2 regions of the Thermoanaerobacter sp. X514 genome follow, and region 2 is predicted to be linked to the other one. Evidence: a T-box and tRNA genes for the amino acid it is inferred to sense, from the RefSeq annotation. Region 2 holds a T-box; the other holds one or more tRNA genes.
What was found. The T-box of region 2 lies ahead of pheS (phenylalanine--tRNA ligase subunit alpha). A T-box ahead of a tRNA ligase gene usually reads a tRNA of that ligase, here a tRNA-Phe.
Positions count from the first base shown of each region.

Region 1 (9,584 bases), 1.1 Mb from region 2:
GAAGCAAATATACACGATGATAAAGAAGTGGAGAGTATCCGACATCTGACTTCCGACATCTGACTTCTGTTTGGGGTAGGGGAGCGTACTGTACGGGTAGAAGGCCAAGCGGAAGCGAGGCTGGACTGTACAGTAGAGAGAATGCCGGCATGAGTAACGAGAGTAAGGTGAGAAACCTTACCGCCGGAAGCCTGAGGTTTCCTGGGGAAGGGTAATCCACCCAGGGTAAGTCGGGGCCTAAGCCGAGGCTTAAAGCGTAGGCGATGGGGAACCGGTAGAGAATCCGGTACCACCGAGGGCCGCAAAGAGATGCGGGGACGCAGCGAGATAGGTGGAGCGTGCGGTTGGTAGGGCACGTCCAATCAGGCACCGAAGGGTACGTAGGCAAATCCGCGTACTGGCAGGGGTCTGAGAAGGGGAGCCGGAAGGCGAAGCCACCGAAGCAGCTGCCGAGAAAAGCCGCTATCGAGGCCTGAGGTGCCCGTACTACAAACCGACACAGGTAGGCGAGGAGAGAATCCACAGGCGAGCGGGAGAACCCTCATTAAGGAACTCGGCAAAATGACTCCGTAACTTCGGGAGAAGGAGTGCCGAAAGGCCGCAGAGAAGAGGCCCAAGCGACTGTTTACCAAAAACACAGGTCTCTGCTAAGTCGGAAGACGAAGTATAGGGGCTGACGCCTGCCCGGTGCTGGAAGGTTAAGGGGAAGTGTGAGAGCACTGAACCGAAGCCCCAGTGAACGGCGGCCGTAACTATAACGGTCCTAAGGTAGCGAAATTCCTTGTCGGGTAAGTTCCGACCCGCACGAAAGGCGTAACGACTTGGGCGCTGTCTTGATGAGGGGCCCGGTGAAATTGTAGTACTCGTGAAGATGCGAGTTACCCGCGATTGGACAGAAAGACCCCGTGGAGCTTTACTGTAGCCTGTCACTGGATTTTGGTAATTCTTGTACAGGATAGGTGGGAGACAGAGAAGGTAGGGCGCCAGCCTTACTGGAGTCGACGTTGGGATACCACCCTGGGATTACCGGAATTCTAACCTATAGCCGTGAAACCGGCGTAGGGACAATGGCAGGTGGGCAGTTTGACTGGGGCGGTCGCCTCCTAAAGGGTAACGGAGGCGCCCAAAGGTTACCTCAGCGCGGACGGGAATCGCGCGAAAGAGTGCAAAGGCAGAAGGTAGCCTGACTGCGAGAGAGACATCTCGAGCAGGGACGAAAGTCGGGCTTAGTGATCCGGCGGCAGTGAGTGGGAACGCCGTCGCTCAACGGATAAAAGCTACCCCGGGGATAACAGGCTGATCTCCCCCAAGAGTCCACATCGACGGGGAGGTTTGGCACCTCGATGTCGGCTCATCGCATCCTGGGGCTGAAGTAGGTCCCAAGGGTTGGGCTGTTCGCCCATTAAAGCGGTACGCGAGCTGGGTTCAGAACGTCGTGAGACAGTTCGGTCCCTATCCGTCGCGGGCGTAGGAAACTTGAGAGGCACTGCCCCTAGTACGAGAGGACCGGGGTGGACGAACCGATGGTGTACCAGTTGCACCGCCAGGTGCACAGCTGGGTAGCCAAGTTCGGAAGGGATAAACGCTGAAAGCATCTAAGCGTGAAGCCCGCCTCAAGATTAGGTTTCCCATCCGAGAGGGGTAAGACACCTCGAAGACCACGAGGTAGATAGGCCGGGGGTGTAAGAGTGGAAACACTCTTAGCTGACCGGTACTAATCAGTCGAGGACTTGACCGAGAAGGCTTTGTGCAGTTTTGAGGGTCTAGATTTCCGGTGGCGATAGCGGAGGGGAAACACCCGTTCCCATTCCGAACACGGTCCACAAGGGGCCCCCAGACGGTCGCAAGACCGGCTGGGGTGCTAGTTAAGCCCTCCAGCGCCGATGGTACTGCTTTCGCGGGAGAGTAGGTCGCTGCCGGAATTAAAATATTCCTCAGTAGCTCAATGGTGGAGCAACCGGCTGTTAACCGGTAGGCTGTAGGTTCGAGTCCTACCTGAGGAGCCAAATCGTGGCCCCGTGGTCAAGTGGTTAAGACACCGCCCTTTCACGGCGGCAACATGGGTTCGAATCCCGTCGGGGTCACCAAATAAATATGGGCCTTTAGCTCAGCTGGCAGAGCGGTCGGCTCATAACCGATTGGTCCGGGGTTCAAATCCCTGAAGGCCCACCATTTCAATAAAATTAAATAATAATGCGGCCCAATAGCTCAGTTGGTTAGAGCGCCAGCCTGTCACGCTGGAGGTCGAGGGTTCAAGTCCCTTTTGGGTCGCCATTATGTTATGCCTCGATAGCTCAGTAGGTAGAGCAAGGGACTGAAAATCCCTGTGTCAGTGGTTCGATTCCACTTCGAGGCACCATAATTTTTTTATGGAGGTTTTAGTTATTGCTGGCGTAGCTCAGTGGCAGAGCAGTTGATTCGTAATCAACAGGTCGTGGGTTCGAATCCCACTGCCAGCTCCAGTTAAATCAAGGTTTCCAAGCCCATCGGTAAAGTGAATCGATGGGTTTTTTCTTGTTTTCGCTGCAAAAACGCTGCAATCTGATGATGTAAATGTTTCAAAGTTGCTTTGCAGCATTTGAAATTGCAGCGGACTTTTCCCTCCTGTAGAGCAAAAGGAATTCCGGGCCTCTATGAGGAGGCTTTTTCTTTTTGCCTGTAATAGTGCGTTAAGCGGTTTGCTTTATTTCGACATTCCTCACTGCAAAAGCGCTTATTGGGTTTATCAGCATAAAACAGCCTCTCACAATAATTGTGTGCACATCTTCTTATTATTCTGCCTTCTGCGAGGTCAAACCACAACCCCAAATAGCAAGCATGAAGCAAAGAAGGGCAATGCCATGCCGGCTCAAAGGTGCTATTCTGAGAAGAAGTGTAAAAGTCAATATATTTTTGTACAAAAAGTGGAATATAATTTTGTACAAAAAATGTACTAAGATACATTCGAAGAACTGTTAAAATATTCAACTTATGACTTTAATCTATATGAAGGCCCTTTTATTGATATAACATGCGAATGATGAAGTAATCTATCCAATATTGCATTAGTTATTGTTGCTGATCCAAATACTTCTGCCCAATTAGAAAAGGGCATATTAGTTGTAATAATAGTACTATGTTTTTCATACCTTTTAGATATTAGCTGAAAAAATATATTTGAAGTATCTGTGTCTATTGGTAAGTAACCTACTTCATCTATTATTAGTACTTTATACTTTGAAGACTATTATTTATGACTTTCTTTTAAAAGAAAATAGTTAGTTTATAATTTTTTGTTAAATATATGTTAAATATAAAATTTTTAGAGCTTTTTGACTTTGGGATAAAGTTGTGGTATAATGAAAAACAAGGATGTAGTAGAAAAAAATGCTGTATCAATATAAATAGACGGTATTTGAAGATAGCTTTAAATTCAGTTTACACAAGCTAAAGATAAAAGAATAAACTAAAAATATGTGGGAAGGAGAGTTTATATGGGAACAAAGGGAAGAGAGATAGTGGGAAAAGAGGTTGACAAGATAATTGAATTTTTAAACAAAGCATTAGCTGATGAATGGTTGGCTTATTATCAGTATTGGATTGGGGCAAAAGTTGTAAGAGGGCCAATGAGTGGAGCAGTAGCTGCTGAACTAAGTGAGCATGCAGGAGAGGAATTAAGCCATGCTGAGAAGTTGGCAGAGCGCATCATTCAATTAGGTGGAACACCTATATTAAAACCAGAGGATTGGTATAAGCTTACCAATTGCGGTTATGATACGCCAGACAATCCTGAAGTTAAAGTTATTTTGGAGCAAAATATAAAAGGAGAACAATGTGCTATAGAAGTTTACAACAAAATGTTGTCAGAACTTAAAGATGTTGATCCTGTGACATATCATTTAATTTTAGAGATATTAGAAGATGAGATAGAGCACGAAGAAGATTTAGAGAACTTAAAAGAAGACATGGATATGATGAATAAAAAATAATAAAAAGTGAGGAGGATATTTATGGAGAAATTTGGTTCATTATATCAAAGTGGAGATTGGAAAGGAGAAAAACACGTTCCTGTCATACATATCTCTGACAAGGTCAAAAAAGAAGAGGTAGTTGAATTAAGAGTCAATATAGGAGAAGAAATTCCACATCCAAATACGCTAGAACATCACATCAAATGGATTAAAGTGTATTTTCATGGTGAAGGAGATAAATTCCCTGTTGAGATAGGTAATTACAATTTCACATCTCACGGAGAGTATGGAGTGTTTACAGAACCCGACTTGACAATAAAGTTTAAAGTTGAAAAATCAGGGACAATCTATGCGGCAAGTTACTGCAATATACACGGTTTGTGGGAGAATAGCAAAAAGATAGAGGTTGAGTAAAATATCAAAGGGCTTTCATCTTTAAATTTATCCAGATGAAAGCCCTTTGTTGCTAATTTAATGAAAGGAGTAAATCAAATTATAGAATCATTCACATATTTTAACATAAAAATAGTTGCATAAAAGCCCTTTACAAATAGGGCTCTATATGATAAAATAAGCTACGTGGTTTTTCTTAAAGTTTTAGAGTAAAACTTTTTATTGTCTTAAAAATGTGGAGGGATACCCAAGTGGCCAAAGGGGGCAGACTGTAAATCTGTTGGCTATCGCCTTCGATGGTTCGAATCCATCTCCCTCCACCATATGACCCATTAGCTCAGGAGGTAGAGCACCTGCCTTTTAAGCAGGGTGTCCCGCGTTCGAGTCGCGGATGGGTCACCAGTCATGAGAAAAACAGTTATCTTTTTAGATAGCTGTTTTTTATCATAGTGTAAAATTATCCTAAAAGTATCTTGACACTATCGGAATATGTGCTATAATGATAACGTAACCATGCAGCAATTGATATTACGGTTTATCATGATTAGGTTTTAAAATATGGATATTAGAGCTTTAAATACGATTACATTTTATAAAAAAGTTTTAATAAAAAAAAGAAAGAGAAGTGATTTTGCTATAGGGACAATAGGTTAAACCGAATTTTATTTTAAAATAATGAAGGAATTTCTATAACTATGTAGACTATATACATAAAGAAGATAATAATCTTGCGGGGTGCATATAAATGGTTAAGGAAGAATATTTAGATTTATTGGAAAAGAAACATAGTGTTTACTATGACGTGTATAGAGACTATGAATTAAACGGTAGATTTCTGGATATATATGCAGAGTTTCATATGAGGAATGAGAGGTACTTTTTGATAGATGTGCTGGATGCATACGAGACCCATGAGTATAGGCTCGTGAAATATTATGAAAATCTAAAACTTGATGATGCAGCAGAGTTTGGCACATGGTTGAAAGAGCAGGTTGAAGTCCTCATTAAACCTCATACGGAGCATATGTGCACCATATTGACCGGAGTAATGGTAACTGATAGAGGCATTAACAGGAATGTGGAGAAATTTATTAAAGATTACAGGTATACAAGATACTTCACATTTGGAATAAAAGGCTGGGGAGAAATAAGACTTGTAGGCGTTGACATTGCTTCCAATAGGGTGGTGGCAAACAGGAAGGGAAGAGAGGTGATAAAGGATTTTATGATTCCTATGCCAAAGCCCAATTATAAATAAAAGGGAGGTAACATTTAAATGAGTGCAATAATTTTACTGATAAGTGCTATTATTCTTTTTGTACTTGCTTATATCTTTTACGGAGGCTGGCTTGCAAAACAGTGGGGTTTGCAGCCAGACAATAATACCCCTGCACACACCATGTATGATGGCGTGGACTATGTCCCTGCAAAGGCACCTGTCCTTCTGGGCCATCACTTTGCATCCATAGCCGGTGCCGGTCCTATAAACGGACCTATACAAGCCGCTATATTTGGATGGGTACCAGCAACACTCTGGATTCTTTTAGGCGGTATATTCCTAGGTGGAGCCCATGATTTTGGTTCACTTCTTGCATCATTGAGGCATAAGGGCAAGTCCATAGGTGATATCATACAAGCAAATGTTGGCTTGACAGCAAAGAGGTTGTTTCTTTTGTTTTCCTGGTCGACACTGGTACTCATAGTTGCAGCCTTTACAAACATAGTGGCTGATACTTTTGTCTCTACACCCCAGGCAGCCACTGCTTCACTGCTTTTTATACTATTTGCCGTGGTATTTGGATTTGCTGTATGCAGAAGGAATGCACCACTTGGCTTGAGTACCGTGTTGGGTGTGGCGGCTTTGGCGTTATCTATATGGATAGGTTATATAGCCCCGTTATCATTGCCTAAGACCACATGGATAATCATCCTTGCCGTGTATATAGTAGCTGCATCAGTTATGCCTGTATGGATACTCCTGCAGCCAAGGGATTACTTGAACTCTTTCCTTCTCTATGGAATGATGATTGGCGGTGTTGTTGGTATACTGCTTTATAACCCGAGGATTCAACTTCCAGCGTTTACAAGCTTTAAGGTTGGTACGCAGTATCTCTTCCCGATGCTGTTCATTACCATAGCATGCGGTGCCATATCCGGTTTCCACTCACTGGTGGCCTCCGGCACCACAGCAAAACAGCTGGACAAAGAAGGGGATGCTAAGTTAATAGGCTATGGCTCTATGCTTATAGAGAGCACCTTAGCCATAATTTCTATAATTACCGCAGCGTATCTTACTCAAGATAAGTTTGCAGAGCTTATTAAGTTTGGTCCAACCAATGTGTTTGCTGATGGATTAGGTACATTCATGGCCAGCTTTGGTATAAATCAGGTTGTAGGAAAGACCTTTGCTGCCCTTGCTGTGTCTGCATTTGCCATGACCACGCTGGATACAGCCACAAGGCTCGGCAGGTTTGCCTTCCAGGAGTTTTTTGAAAATATATCGGAGTCTGGAGAGACAGTGGCATCTTCTAACCCTGTGGCTAAATTCTTTAGTGACAGGTATGTGGCATCTGTAATCACTGTGGTTATTTCTATTGTACTTGCATTTACAAGCTGGAAGGCTATATGGCCTATATTTGGTGCGGCTAACCAGCTCCTCGCAGCGGTAGCACTGCTGGCAGTGGCTGCATGGCTTGCCAATGCAGGTAGGAACAATAAAATGCTCATTATCCCTATGATATTTATGTTTATAGTTACTTTGACAGCCCTTGTACTTCTGATTCAATCTAATATTGCTTCTGGTAACTATATACTGGTGTTATTTGCCGTCCTGCTGTTTATCCTGGCTATACTATTAATACTTCAAACATATGGAGTGCTTACAGGAAAGAACAGAAGAGAAGGGGTAGCAAAATAGATAAAAAGCCTGCCGCAGGGAAGGCTTTTTAAGTGCGCCCGGCATGGGCGATAGCTAGGCGGTGAAAGTCCGCTATGGCCATGGCGGTGGGAACCATTAGCCAAAGGCAAGGGTGTCCATCGTAATTGGACGTTAATTGTTTAGCTTTGTTTTCAAAGGATTTCCTCCATTATAAGAATTCGACAAAAAAGGAGGAATTCCTTTAAAAATACATAGCAGAACCCCTTAATTTGTGAGGATTTTGGGGTTTTGTAATCTCTAATGAATGTATTTTGAAAGAGGGAATATTAGGTTAAATTTTGTTTATAATTAAGAAATTTATAAAAATTGAGTGTTTAGAGGGGTTATATTATGGACAAATTATTGGAAATCAATAGTACTGTCAATGGTATAGTATGGGGTCCACCTATGCTTATTCTTATCGTTGGAACGGGCCTTATACTTACCATAGGTCTGGGATTCATACAGATTAGAAAATTCCCTTATGTAATGAAAAACACGTTGTTTAAAATGTTTGAAAAGTCCCAGAAGGGAGAAGGAGAAATAACTCCCTTTCAGGCTCTGGCAACGGCTCTGGCGGCGACGGTTGGAACCGGCAATATCGCGGGTGTCGCTACGGCTATTGCACTTGGCGGACCGGGAGCTATTTTTTGGATGCTCATCGCTGCTCTCGTCGGCATGGCAACCAAATTCAGTGAAGTCGTGCTGGCGGTTCATTTTAGAGACAGAAAACCCGACGGAAGTTTTGCCGGTGGGCCTATGTATTATCTGGAGAAGGGGCTTAAACAGAAATGGTTAGCGGTGCTTTTTGCCATGTTCGGTGCACTAGCTGCTTTTGGTATAGGCAATATGGTTCAGGCCAATTCGGTAGCTGCTTCTCTTGAAACGACTTTCGGGGTCCCGAAGTTATATACCGGTGTAGCCCTTGCAATATTGACCGCCCTTGTAATCCTTGGAGGTTTAAAGAGGCTAGCTGCAGTTACTGAAAAACTGGTGCCCTTTATGGCTGCTTTTTATATTATTGGAGCTCTAATAATAATTTTATTGAATATATCAAAACTACCCTCAGCCATCGGTATGATAATAAATCAGGCCTTCACGGGATCGGCTGCCGCTGGTGGATTTGCCGGCGCTACAGTTATGATGGCGATGCGCTATGGTGTGGCCAGGGGTATTTTTTCTAACGAAGCCGGTTTGGGTAGCGCTCCCATAGCCCATGCTGCGGCTACCACTGACCATCCGGTCCGCCAGGGTCTGTGGGGAATTTTCGAGGTTTTCATGGATACCATCGTTATATGCTCGCTAACTGCCCTTGCAATACTCACCACTGGTGTATGGGCCGAGGTGGATGCGGCTGGCAAGCAACTTACCGGCGCTGCGTTGACCACCGCAGCGTTTAACAAGGGGCTCCCAGGACCGGGCGGCATTATAGTGGCTATAGGTATACTGCTTTTCGCGTTTTCAACCTTGCTCAGCTGGTCCTATTACGGAGAAAAGTCTGCCGAGTACCTTTTCGGCGTAGGCGTAAAGATTATATACAGAATTATATGGATACCTTTTGTGGTAATAGGTGCAGTGGGTGGACTCGAAGCACTGTGGGATCTGGCGGATACTTTGAACGGTCTTATGGCGATACCGAACCTCATTGGTCTTATAGGTTTGAGCGGAACAGTCTTTAAATTAACAAGGGAGTTTTTTAAAAAAGAGGGCGCGTAACTCGTCTTTACGTAGCAAGAAGGATATTATTTTCCCGCCCTGAAATTTCTTTCTAAGTGAGGGGTCTAAGGCGGGTATTGTTTTTTTGGAATTATTTGAGTATAATGCTTCTATACATTATTTCATTATTTACATTACGGGTGGTGCTGTTGTTCAGTGTTGTGGGATTTGTCGTTTTTTCCGACATCGGAAAAGAGGAGAATGGCCAATGTCAAATCACTAAAGGAAGCTATTTTAAAAGAAATATATGTAATTATATATTTCCATCCCTGGGGTTGTAGAAGGAGAGGTCTTATTGAATAAAAAACCTAAAAATACTTGATACGTTCTTTTATTTATGATACCATTTTTATTGGTATAATATTCTTAAGCTATAAAATTTATATTTGAGGTAATGATAATATGACGAATCTCATATATTTTTATACTGTTCTTTTCATTTTTTGGTTTGCTTCGTCTGGAAAAACAGATTTCATAAATCTATCTTTAGGGTTTTTGGCAAGTATTTTTGCAATGGAAGTTTATAAAAAATTCTTTTATATTTCAAAGATGAAGGAAATAAATCTTATAAAATTTCTTCTCTCATTCTTTAATTATATAGTAAACTT
Region 1 is NC_010320.1:927,563-937,146, forward strand. Features, by position in the region: rRNA gene TETH514_RS04590 (23S ribosomal RNA) at 1-1,738, shown strand, start outside; rRNA gene rrf (5S ribosomal RNA) at 1,771-1,922, shown strand; tRNA gene TETH514_RS04600 (tRNA-Asn) at 1,932-2,006, shown strand; tRNA gene TETH514_RS04605 (tRNA-Glu) at 2,013-2,087, shown strand; tRNA gene TETH514_RS04610 (tRNA-Ile) at 2,097-2,172, shown strand; tRNA gene TETH514_RS04615 (tRNA-Asp) at 2,198-2,274, shown strand; tRNA gene TETH514_RS04620 (tRNA-Phe) at 2,284-2,359, shown strand; tRNA gene TETH514_RS04625 (tRNA-Thr) at 2,388-2,462, shown strand; gene TETH514_RS13135 (CGNR zinc finger domain-containing protein) at 2,632-2,943, opposite strand; partial or broken gene TETH514_RS12250 (ATP-binding protein) at 2,969-3,220, opposite strand; gene TETH514_RS04630 (ferritin-like domain-containing protein) at 3,474-3,968, shown strand; gene TETH514_RS04635 (class II SORL domain-containing protein) at 3,990-4,364, shown strand; tRNA gene TETH514_RS04640 (tRNA-Tyr) at 4,581-4,666, shown strand; tRNA gene TETH514_RS04645 (tRNA-Lys) at 4,670-4,745, shown strand; gene TETH514_RS04650 (hypothetical protein) at 5,089-5,601, shown strand; gene TETH514_RS04655 (carbon starvation protein A) at 5,620-7,260, shown strand; gene TETH514_RS04660 (sodium:alanine symporter family protein) at 7,612-8,976, shown strand; gene TETH514_RS04665 (Na+/H+ antiporter subunit E) at 9,379-9,584, shown strand, end outside.
Region 1: it encodes a tRNA-Phe, which carries the amino acid that the T-box ahead of pheS (phenylalanine--tRNA ligase subunit alpha) is inferred to sense. The anticodon was not compared.

Region 2 (9,584 bases):
TGTCAAATTCAAGACTTTTTATTGCTCTACTATTAATTCCCCTCACCATCACAAAACTCCTCTGTAAAAATGTCCTTTTGTATATTTTCCTTCTAAAATTTCAATTTCATTCCCTTTTAAAGCTTCAATATGCATTTTTAAAACTTTCTCTATTTCTTCATCTTCTTCTATTGTATCATGTATCCTCAAAAAAGAAAGTCCAGCTTGTTTAAGCTCCTTTATGCTTAACATTAAAAGCACATCTGCGTTTAAAATCTGCATCCTGCAAAAACCATTGCTTTTAAGAGGCATTAATTTGCCTTTTCTGTCTTTTAGAAAATAATAACCTTTTTCACACCTTTCTCTGTCACAGCCTACTAAATTCCTTATTGGACAATATTCCATTGTCATAAGAGGCAGTCTACCGTATATTAAAGCTTCAAATTTTACATCACTTCTTTTGGCAATATCTTTAATCTGCTCCAGCGTAAGTTCATAAGATAAAGTCACAGCGTAAGGTTTAACGTAATCTACAGCTAAATTGTTGAAAATATTTAAAGGATAATCTATAAATATCTCAAAGTCATAATTTTTTGCAATATGATAAAGCCCTAAATTTGAAACCAAAATTTTGTTTATCCCCATATCTTGTAAAAATTCTAATTGAGGCTTTATTCTTTTTATCTCTTCCCTCAATATAGAAGGAAAAGCAGGTATAACCGTTGTCTTTGAATCTTTTGTCAGTTCTAAACCTTTTTTTAAAAGTTTTATATCAAGCTTGTAATTGAAATAGACGTATTCTATACCCAATTGGCTGGCTATCTTCAAGTGCTCAACTTTATCAGTATAAAAAGTTAAACTCACTTTTTCCTTTTTCTCTTTAAAAGGAAGTAGACTAAAAAAGGTGTGTTTTTCTTCTCTTCTGTAATACTCTAACTTTTTCTTTTCTAACATTTCTATTGCTTTTCTTCGCGCCTCTTTTATTCCCTTTACAGACATGTAAAGGCCTTTTTCAACTACTACTTCTATTTCTTCTACGTAGAAGGCTGTGTCATTTATTTGAGTAAGTTTATCCTTCAAAAAATCTTCCTCAATAGAAACTTTTTCTGCTATCTGACTTATTTCATCACTATAAACTTCTACTGTATGAATTCCTTCTTGTATCTTTATATACAAAGGTTTGTCCTTTTTTAACTCCGCATAAATTTTTATAGGAATCTTTTTAGAAAGTAAGTTTTTCAGCTTGTCATTTAACAATACATCATAAGTTTTATTTAATATTTCTCCTTCTTTTACATAAAACTTAAGAGGTAGTTCTATTATGTCTCCTTCATAAGCTCTATCTACCTTCTTCCCATTTTTAAATATTATTTCAACTTTTTGTCCTTTTTCTCCTTTTTCATTAGAAATTCCATCACCTTTTGCAATATCCCTTAAAAGCCTCAGTCTTGAAGTTTTTGAAGTTACACTTATCACTTCTGCAGCAGCAACTCCCGTGTTTTTAGGTGAAAGATAACTCATTTTGGAGGGTTTAACCCCAAAAAGATAGCCAGTAGAAAATCCTCTATTAAAAATTCGAGACATCTCTTCTATAGCTTTACCTGAATCAAAAGTCCTTCCTTCATAAAAACTGTCAATAGCTTCTCTGTAGGCTTTTACAACAGAAGCGACGTACTCGGCATTTTTCATCCTACCTTCTATTTTAAAAGAAGTGATTCCCGCCTCAATGAGTTTTGGTATATGTTCTATAGTACATAAATCCGCCATACTCAAAAGGTGTAAATCCTTTTCTAAAACTTTTCCCTCTTTATCTACAAGAGAATACTTTAAACGGCAGGGTTGTGCACATCTTCCCCTGTTTCCGCTTCTTCCTCCTAGTATACTACTCATAAAGCATTGTCCAGAATAACTGACGCAGAGGGCTCCATGAACAAAGACTTCTATTTCAATGTTAGAATTTTGAACTATATCCTTTATTTCCTTTAATGTGAGCTCTCTTGATAAAATAACCCGGGAAACTCCCTTTTCAGCTAATTCTTGTACTCCTTCTAAATTATGAACTGTCATTTGTGTACTGGCATGAACTTTTAAATCAGGATAATTTTCTCGTAAAAACTTTAATACTCCCATATCCTGCACTATAACTGCATCAACACCTATAGAATACAAAAAATCTAAATAGTTGACCAGCTTTTCAAATTCTTCATTCGCTACAAGGGTATTTACAGTAACGTATACCTTGACATCTCTTAAATGGCAGAATTCTACAGCAGATTTTAAATCATCATAGTCAAAATTGGTTGCATAAGCTCTTGCACCAAAATTTTTTCCTCCTAGATACACTGCATCGCATCCTGCATTAACTGCACTCGTTAAAGCCTCATAATCTCCTGCTGGAGCTAATAATTCAACTTTTTTCATCCAATCACCTTTACTTTTCTTCATCAAAAGTTTCTATAAACTGCCGAAACTCTTCCTCTGTCTCTAAAAGCTGTTGTTTAGTTTTAGTAAGCTCCTCCTCTAATTGTTTTATATAGCGATTTTTTTCTTCTAATTCTGCTTTTAAAGAAAGCAATTCCTTTTTGATAGCATTATTTTCTTCTTTTGCAATAAAAAGTTCATCTGCAATATTTAAAGACGACAAAAGTAGTAGTTGCATTTGTGATAACTTTTCGTAGTTTTGGAGCAATTCTTTAATTACATTGTCTACATAATTGGCAAGTTTTATTACATGCTCTTCAGGATAATCAGATTTTAAAATATATTCATTCCCATTGATAATCACGGTAACTTTATTTAACTCCACAAAAACATCCCCTTAATCTTTTGTTATTTTATTTACTTCTACATTAAAGTGCAATTTCCTTCTTAATTAAGATAAAAGATAAAAAAGGCTGTAAAATTGCCTTTTTTATCTTAATTTGGCTCCTAATTTTTTGTCAAGAGCCTCTACAATGTTGTTGTGAATTACATTTACTTCTTCATCTGTCAAAGTCCTTCCATAAGACCTATACCAGATAGAGAAAGCAACGCTTTTTTTGCCTTCAGGGATGTTAGGACCTTTGTAAACATCAAATAATTCGACTTTATCTATAAGTTTTCCTCCTGTTTCAAGTATAACTTTTTCCACAGCTTTTACAAAAATATCTCCATCTACTAAAACTGCTATATCCCTTTCTACAGCTGGATACTTGGGAAGAGGCATGTACCTATTTTCTACATTAGCATATTGTATTACTTTATCTAAGTTTATTTCTCCACCGTAGACTCTAACAGGTATGTCGTAATTTTCTAAAACATCAGGGTGTATTTCTCCAAATATACCTAATGTTTCGTCACCTAGGAGAATTTTTGCAGACCTTCCTGGATGATATGAAGGATCTTCTGCCCTTACATATTCTACTCCTTTTATACCCATTACTTCAAAAAGTGCTTCTATTACTCCTTTTAATGAGTAAAAATCCACATCTTTCCCGTACATTCCTATTGCAATAGTCTTTATTTCCTGTGGTAATTCTTTTAAGGGTAATTCTTTTGGCATAAAGATTTTAGATATTTCAAAAACTTTGAAATCTTGTACTTTTCTACTATAGTTGGTATAAGCTACATTCAATATAAAAGGCAGTAGAGTAGTTCTCATAAGGCTTTGGTCTTCCCCAAGAGGATTTATAATTTTGACTGCTTTTCTAAGAGGGCTATCTAAAGGTACGTTTATTTTGTCTAAATCCTTGTGTCCCATAAAAGACATAGTGACAATTTCATTTAATCCACAAGCCAATAGAACTTCTCTTGCTTTTTCTTCTAGTCGTTGCTCTTTGGTCAACGCTCCTAATGTAGTTTGAGCATTTTTCATTAAACTGTCTTCAATATTGTTATAGCCAAAGAGTCTTGCTATTTCTTCGGCAATATCTGCCTCTATTGTAACATCTCTTCTAAAGTGAGGTACCGTTACTTCAAGGTCATCGCCTTTTTGCACAACTTTAAACTCTAAAGACTCCAATATTTCAATCATTTGAGATGTCGGAAGGTCTGTGCCTAAAAATCTATTAATTCTGTGAGGATTTACAGTTAAAACTGTTTTTTCAATTGGCTTTGGATACTCGTCCACAAGCCCTTTTAAAACTGTACCGCCACAGTATTTTTCCATAAGCTGTGCTGCTCTTTCACAAGCTAAAACTGTAATCTCTGGGTCTAAACCTTTTTCAAATCTTGAAGAAGCTTCACTTCTTAAACCCAATTTCTTAGAAGTATGCCTTATATTGCTTCCTTTAAAATTAGCACTTTCTATTAAAATATTTACAGTAGTATCAGTTATCTCTGTATTTTCTCCTCCCATTACGCCAGCCAAACCTATAGCTTCCTTCTCATCAGCAATAACCAACATTGAGCTGTCTAAAATCCTCTCTTTTCCATCCAATGTAACTAATTTTTCTCCTTCTCTTGCCCTTCTCACTATTATGTGCTTGTTTTCAACTTTGTCCAAATCAAAAGCGTGTAAGGGTTGACCTAATTCCAACATCACATAGTTTGTAACATCCACCACGTTATTTATAGGTCTTATTCCCGCTTTCAAAAGACGCATCTGCATCCACATAGGAGAAGGACCTATCTTCACATTCTTAACGACCCTTGCCACATATCTAAAGCATAAATCCGTAGCCTCAATAGTCACTTTTGCAGGATTTTGTTCTTCGCTTTCATTAACTTCTACCACTGGCATTTTAAATTTTTTCTTAAAAGTCGCAGCTACCTCTCTCGCTATTCCTACCATTGACAAACAATCAGGTCTGTTGGGCGTTATCTCAAATTCCAATACATCGTCTTTTAGCTGAAGAGCTTCATTTATATCCATTCCTAATGGAAAAGGTGGTAATATAAAAATTCCGTTTCTTTGATATTCTGGCAGCAGGCTTTCATCAAGTCCTAGCTCTTCAGCAGAACACATCATGCCATTGGATTCTATTCCTCTTAATTTGCCTCTTTTTATCTTAACTCCTCCAGGAAGAGTTGCGCCATGAAGTGCTACTGGTATGTAATCCCCCACTTTAATATTTTGTGCTCCGGTTACAATTTGTAGTTTTTCAGTGCCTACATCTACAATACCAACTAACAATTTATCAGCATTAGGGTGCTTTTCTAATGAAATAATTTTCCCTACCACCACATTTGAAATTTCTTTCCCATAACTTGTTATAGTCTCTACCTTTGACCCTGACATAGTAAGGCCTTCAGCAATAGCTTTCGCATCTTCATCTATATCGACAAACTCTTTCAACCACAAAAGTGATACTAACATACGACCACCCCTTTAAAACTGTTGTATAAACCTTAAATCATTTTCAAAAAGAAACCTTAAATCATCTATTCCGTATTTCAGCATTGTAATCCTATCTATTCCCAAGCCAAAAGCAAATCCACTATATTTTTCAGGATCAATACCAGACATTCTCAAGACATTAGGATGTACCATCCCTGCTCCCAAAATTTCAATCCAACCAGTATATCCGCAAACTCTACAACCTTTTCCACCACAAGCAAAACAGCTCACATCCATTTCTGCACTGGGCTCTGTAAAAGGAAAATAATGAGGTCTAAATTTGGTTTGAGTGTCTTCTCCAAAAAACTTTTTCGCAAATATATTTAAAACTCCTTTTAAATCTCCCATTGTTATTCCTTCATCTACTACAAGCCCTTCCATCTGATGAAACACTGGGGAGTGAGTTGCATCTATCTCATCAGACCTATAAACCCTTCCAGGAGATATAACCCTTATTGGAGGCTTATTTTTCTCCATAGTCCTTACTTGTACCGGGGATGTTTGAGTCCTCAAAAGTATATCAGAAGTCACATAAAAGGTATCCTGTAAGTCTCTAGCTGGATGGTCCTCTGGAGTATTTAATGCCTCAAAGTTGTAATAAGTAAACTCTATTTCTGGCCCTTCTGCAATAGAAAAGCCTAATCCTAAAAATATCTTTTTAATTTCATCCAATACTTGTGTCATGGGATGTTTGTGACCGTACTCATAAGGTTTACCCGGCATAGTTATGTCTATGTACTCACTTTTTATTCTCTTTTCTTTTTCTAATTGGGCAATTTTATTTTTTGTTTCTGTGAGTAATCCCTCAATTTTTTCTCTTACTTCATTGGCAATTTGACCAATCAATGGTCTTTCTTCAGGCCTTAAATTTTTCATTCCTCTTAAAATCTGTGTCAATTCACCCTTTTTGCCCAAGTATTTGACTCTTAAGTTTTCAATTTGTTGTAAACTATCGGCTGACAAAATCTCCCTTTGTGCATTTTCATAAAGCTTGCGCAACAATTCCTCCATATATCTCAACCCCTCTTTTAGCGTATTAGTTAAAATAAAAAATCCTCCGTCAATAGGACGAAGAATCCGCGGTACCACCTACATTAGCATTTTATAAAAAATGCTCACTCATTTGGTTAACGGCATGACCGGCAATGCCTACTATTAGTTCAGCACGCTGCTCCGGAGGGAACTTTCCATTATCTACCTAACGATAACACTTTCAGTCTGCGGTGTTATCTCCCTGTGATTTTCGATAATGTACTTTACTCCTTCATAGCATTTTGCAATATTTTTTTAAAATTATACCATCCTAATTATTTTTTATCAACCTCTGCCTTTGAGATTCGTATAAAAATATACCAGCAGCGATTGAAACATTTAAAGACTCTGCCTCCCCTGTCATGGGTATTTTTACAAAGTCATCTACCAGGTCTACAACACTGACACCTTTCGCTTCATTCCCCAAAACAAAAGCTACTTTATCCGAAATATTGCACTCATGAACTAATTTCCGAGCTTTTAAGTGAGTTGCAAAAACTTTTATTCCTCTTTGCTTAAGTTTTAACAAAATTTGTGAAGCAGTAACTATGACAGGAATGTGAAAAATAGACCCCATGGATGCTCTTAAAACCTTTGGATTAAAAACATCTACACAGTTGTTTATAGTAAAAATAGCACTAGCTCCAAATGCATCAGCCGTACGGATTATAGTACCTAAATTTCCTGGATCTTGAATATTGTCCGCTATAATATATATGCCTTTGTCTTTTATATAAGTATCTTCTTCATATTTTGGTATTTTTATAATTGCCATCACCATTTGTGGAGTTACTGTGTCACTTATTTTTTTAAAGACTCTTTCAGTAGTATGTACAATTTTAAAATTCCCTGTGGGAATATCTATTTTAACCCCTTCTCCCATAACTATGTACTCTATTTCAAAGTTACTTTTTAAAGCTTCCAATACACTTGTAGTACCCTCTACAAAAAACAGCCCTTCTTCGTATCGGCCCTTTTTGTCTTTTAACTTTTTTATTTTTTTTATAAGGTCATTGTTTTCACTCGTAATTAACATTCCCACCACTCTTTTATAAAATTAGTTAAAGCAAAAGGCCAAAAAACTGGCCTTATGCGTTTAAATGCTGCTTAGCTATATTTACTAATTCTTCGAAAGCTTTTTCATCGTGTATAGCCATTTCTGAAAGCATCTTCCTGTTAATTTCTATTCCAGCCTTTTTTAGTCCATTTATAAACCTGCTGTAGGAAATCCCATGAGCTCTTGCAGCAGCATTTATTCTTGTTATCCAAAGTCTTCTAAAATCTCTCTTTCTTAATTTCCTACCAATATAAGCGTACATTAAAGATTTCATTACTGCTTGATTAGCAACTCTAAAAAGTTTGCTTTTAGCTCCCCAATAACCTTTTGCCAGCTTTAATATTTTTTTGCGTCTTCTCCTCGTTACTTTGCCAAATTTTACTCTAGCCATTTTAAAAACCTCCTAATCTATTATGAATAAGGTAGTAAGCGTCTGATATTTTTAGCATCCCCACCTACTAAATAAGTAGCTTTTCTTAATCTTCTTTTTCTTTTTGCATTTTTATGGGTCAAAAGGTGACTTTTATAAGCTTTTGACCTTTTAACTTTTCCTGACTTTAATACTTTGAACCTTTTTGCTGCTCCTCTATGTGTTTTCATTTTAGGCATAAATATATCCTCCTTCTGTAATTGTTACTATTTTCTTGGTGTTAATACCATTATTAAATTCCTACCCTCCATATTAGGAGCTTTTTCTATAGCGCCATACTCATCAAGCTCTTCTGCAAACCTCTTTAAAAGGTCTTCTGCCAGTGAAGTATGAACAGCTTCTCTTCCTCTAAATCTTATAGTAACTTTTACCTTGTCACCTTCTTTTAAAAATTTAATAGCACTTCTCAACTTTACTCCAAAATCATGATCTTCAATATTTGGAGACATTCTTATTTCTTTAACATTTATCACCTTTTGCTTTTTCTTTGCCTCTTTCTCCCTCTTACTAAGCTCGTACCTGTACTTACCAAAATCCATCAATTTGCACACGGGCGGATTGGCTTGAGGGGCAATCTTAACCAAATCAAGATGTCGCTCTTGAGCAATTTTATAAGCTTCCTTTGCCGACATTATGCCAATTTGCTTTCCATCTTGGTCTATCAACCTTACCTCTTTGTCTCTTATTTCCTCATTGACCTGCAGCTCTTTGTTAATAAATACACACCTCCTAAGAATTATGAAAAAATAAAAGCGGATATAGAAATACCCGCTTCTTTATAACAAAACAACAATAACTACTTTTGAAAAAACCTTTGCACCCTCGGTGAAAGGTGAGAAGCGGGCGCTTCTACTTATTGCTTCTTTAGTTTATCATTATTTTATTTTTTTGTCAATATTTATTTTTATGCTTAGCAACTGCTCTGTCAAGTCACTCGTCTTGTGCAAAATGTCAACTCTATTAACTAGTCTACCGAAATTTTTCGCGAACTTTATGCTTACCTTTTTATTTTTAAAATCTAGAAATTTTTTACATACTCTAAATAAGCATCATAATTTTTCTTTAGTTCCTCAATTGAATCACCACCAAACTTTTTAAGGCATTCATCAGCAATCACCCAAGCGCATACCGCTTCTAATACACAGGCAGCAGCTTCTACAGCAGTTACATCAGACCTTTCATAGGCAGCTTTTACCTGTTTCTTTGAATTTATATCAATTGAATTAAGAGGTTTTAAAAGTGTAGGAATTGGCTTCATCGCAGCCTTTATAATTATAGGACTTCCATTTGAAATCCCGCCTTCAATTCCTCCTGCATTATTGGATTTTCTATAAAAACCTCTTTCTTTATCGTAGTATATTTCATCGTGAACTAAAGATCCAGGTCTTCTTGCTGCTTCAAATCCCAAGCCAAACTCTACTCCTTTTATAGCTTGTACACTCATGACATGATAAGCTAAAAGAGCATCCAGTTTCCTGTCCCATTGCACATGACTTCCCAATCCAATAGGCACACCTTCTATTATTATTTCTATTACACCACCTAAAGTATCTCCTTTTGATTTTGCCTCTTCAATAATCTTTGGCCACTCTTCTTCTACACTTATTCCACCTATTTCTAAAACTTTACTTTTTACGAATATATTTAACTCCTTGAGAAGTAATTTTGCGACGCTTCCTACTGCCACTCGCGCTGCTGTTTCTCGTGCACTGGAACGCTCCAAAACATTTCTTATATCCCTTTGATTATATTTTATTGCTCCTGAAAGG
Region 2 is NC_010320.1:2,058,164-2,067,747, forward strand. Features, by position in the region: gene TETH514_RS10275 (endonuclease MutS2) at 1-49, opposite strand, end outside; gene TETH514_RS10280 (DUF3656 domain-containing protein) at 49-2,400, opposite strand; gene zapA (cell division protein ZapA) at 2,411-2,785, opposite strand; gene pheT (phenylalanine--tRNA ligase subunit beta) at 2,891-5,275, opposite strand; gene pheS (phenylalanine--tRNA ligase subunit alpha) at 5,288-6,307, opposite strand; T-box leader at 6,358-6,573, opposite strand; gene TETH514_RS10300 (RNA methyltransferase) at 6,600-7,364, opposite strand; gene rplT (50S ribosomal protein L20) at 7,417-7,776, opposite strand; gene rpmI (50S ribosomal protein L35) at 7,797-7,994, opposite strand; gene infC (translation initiation factor IF-3) at 8,022-8,573, opposite strand; ribosomal protein L20 leader region at 8,554-8,676, opposite strand; gene TETH514_RS10320 (chorismate synthase) at 8,834-9,584, opposite strand, start outside.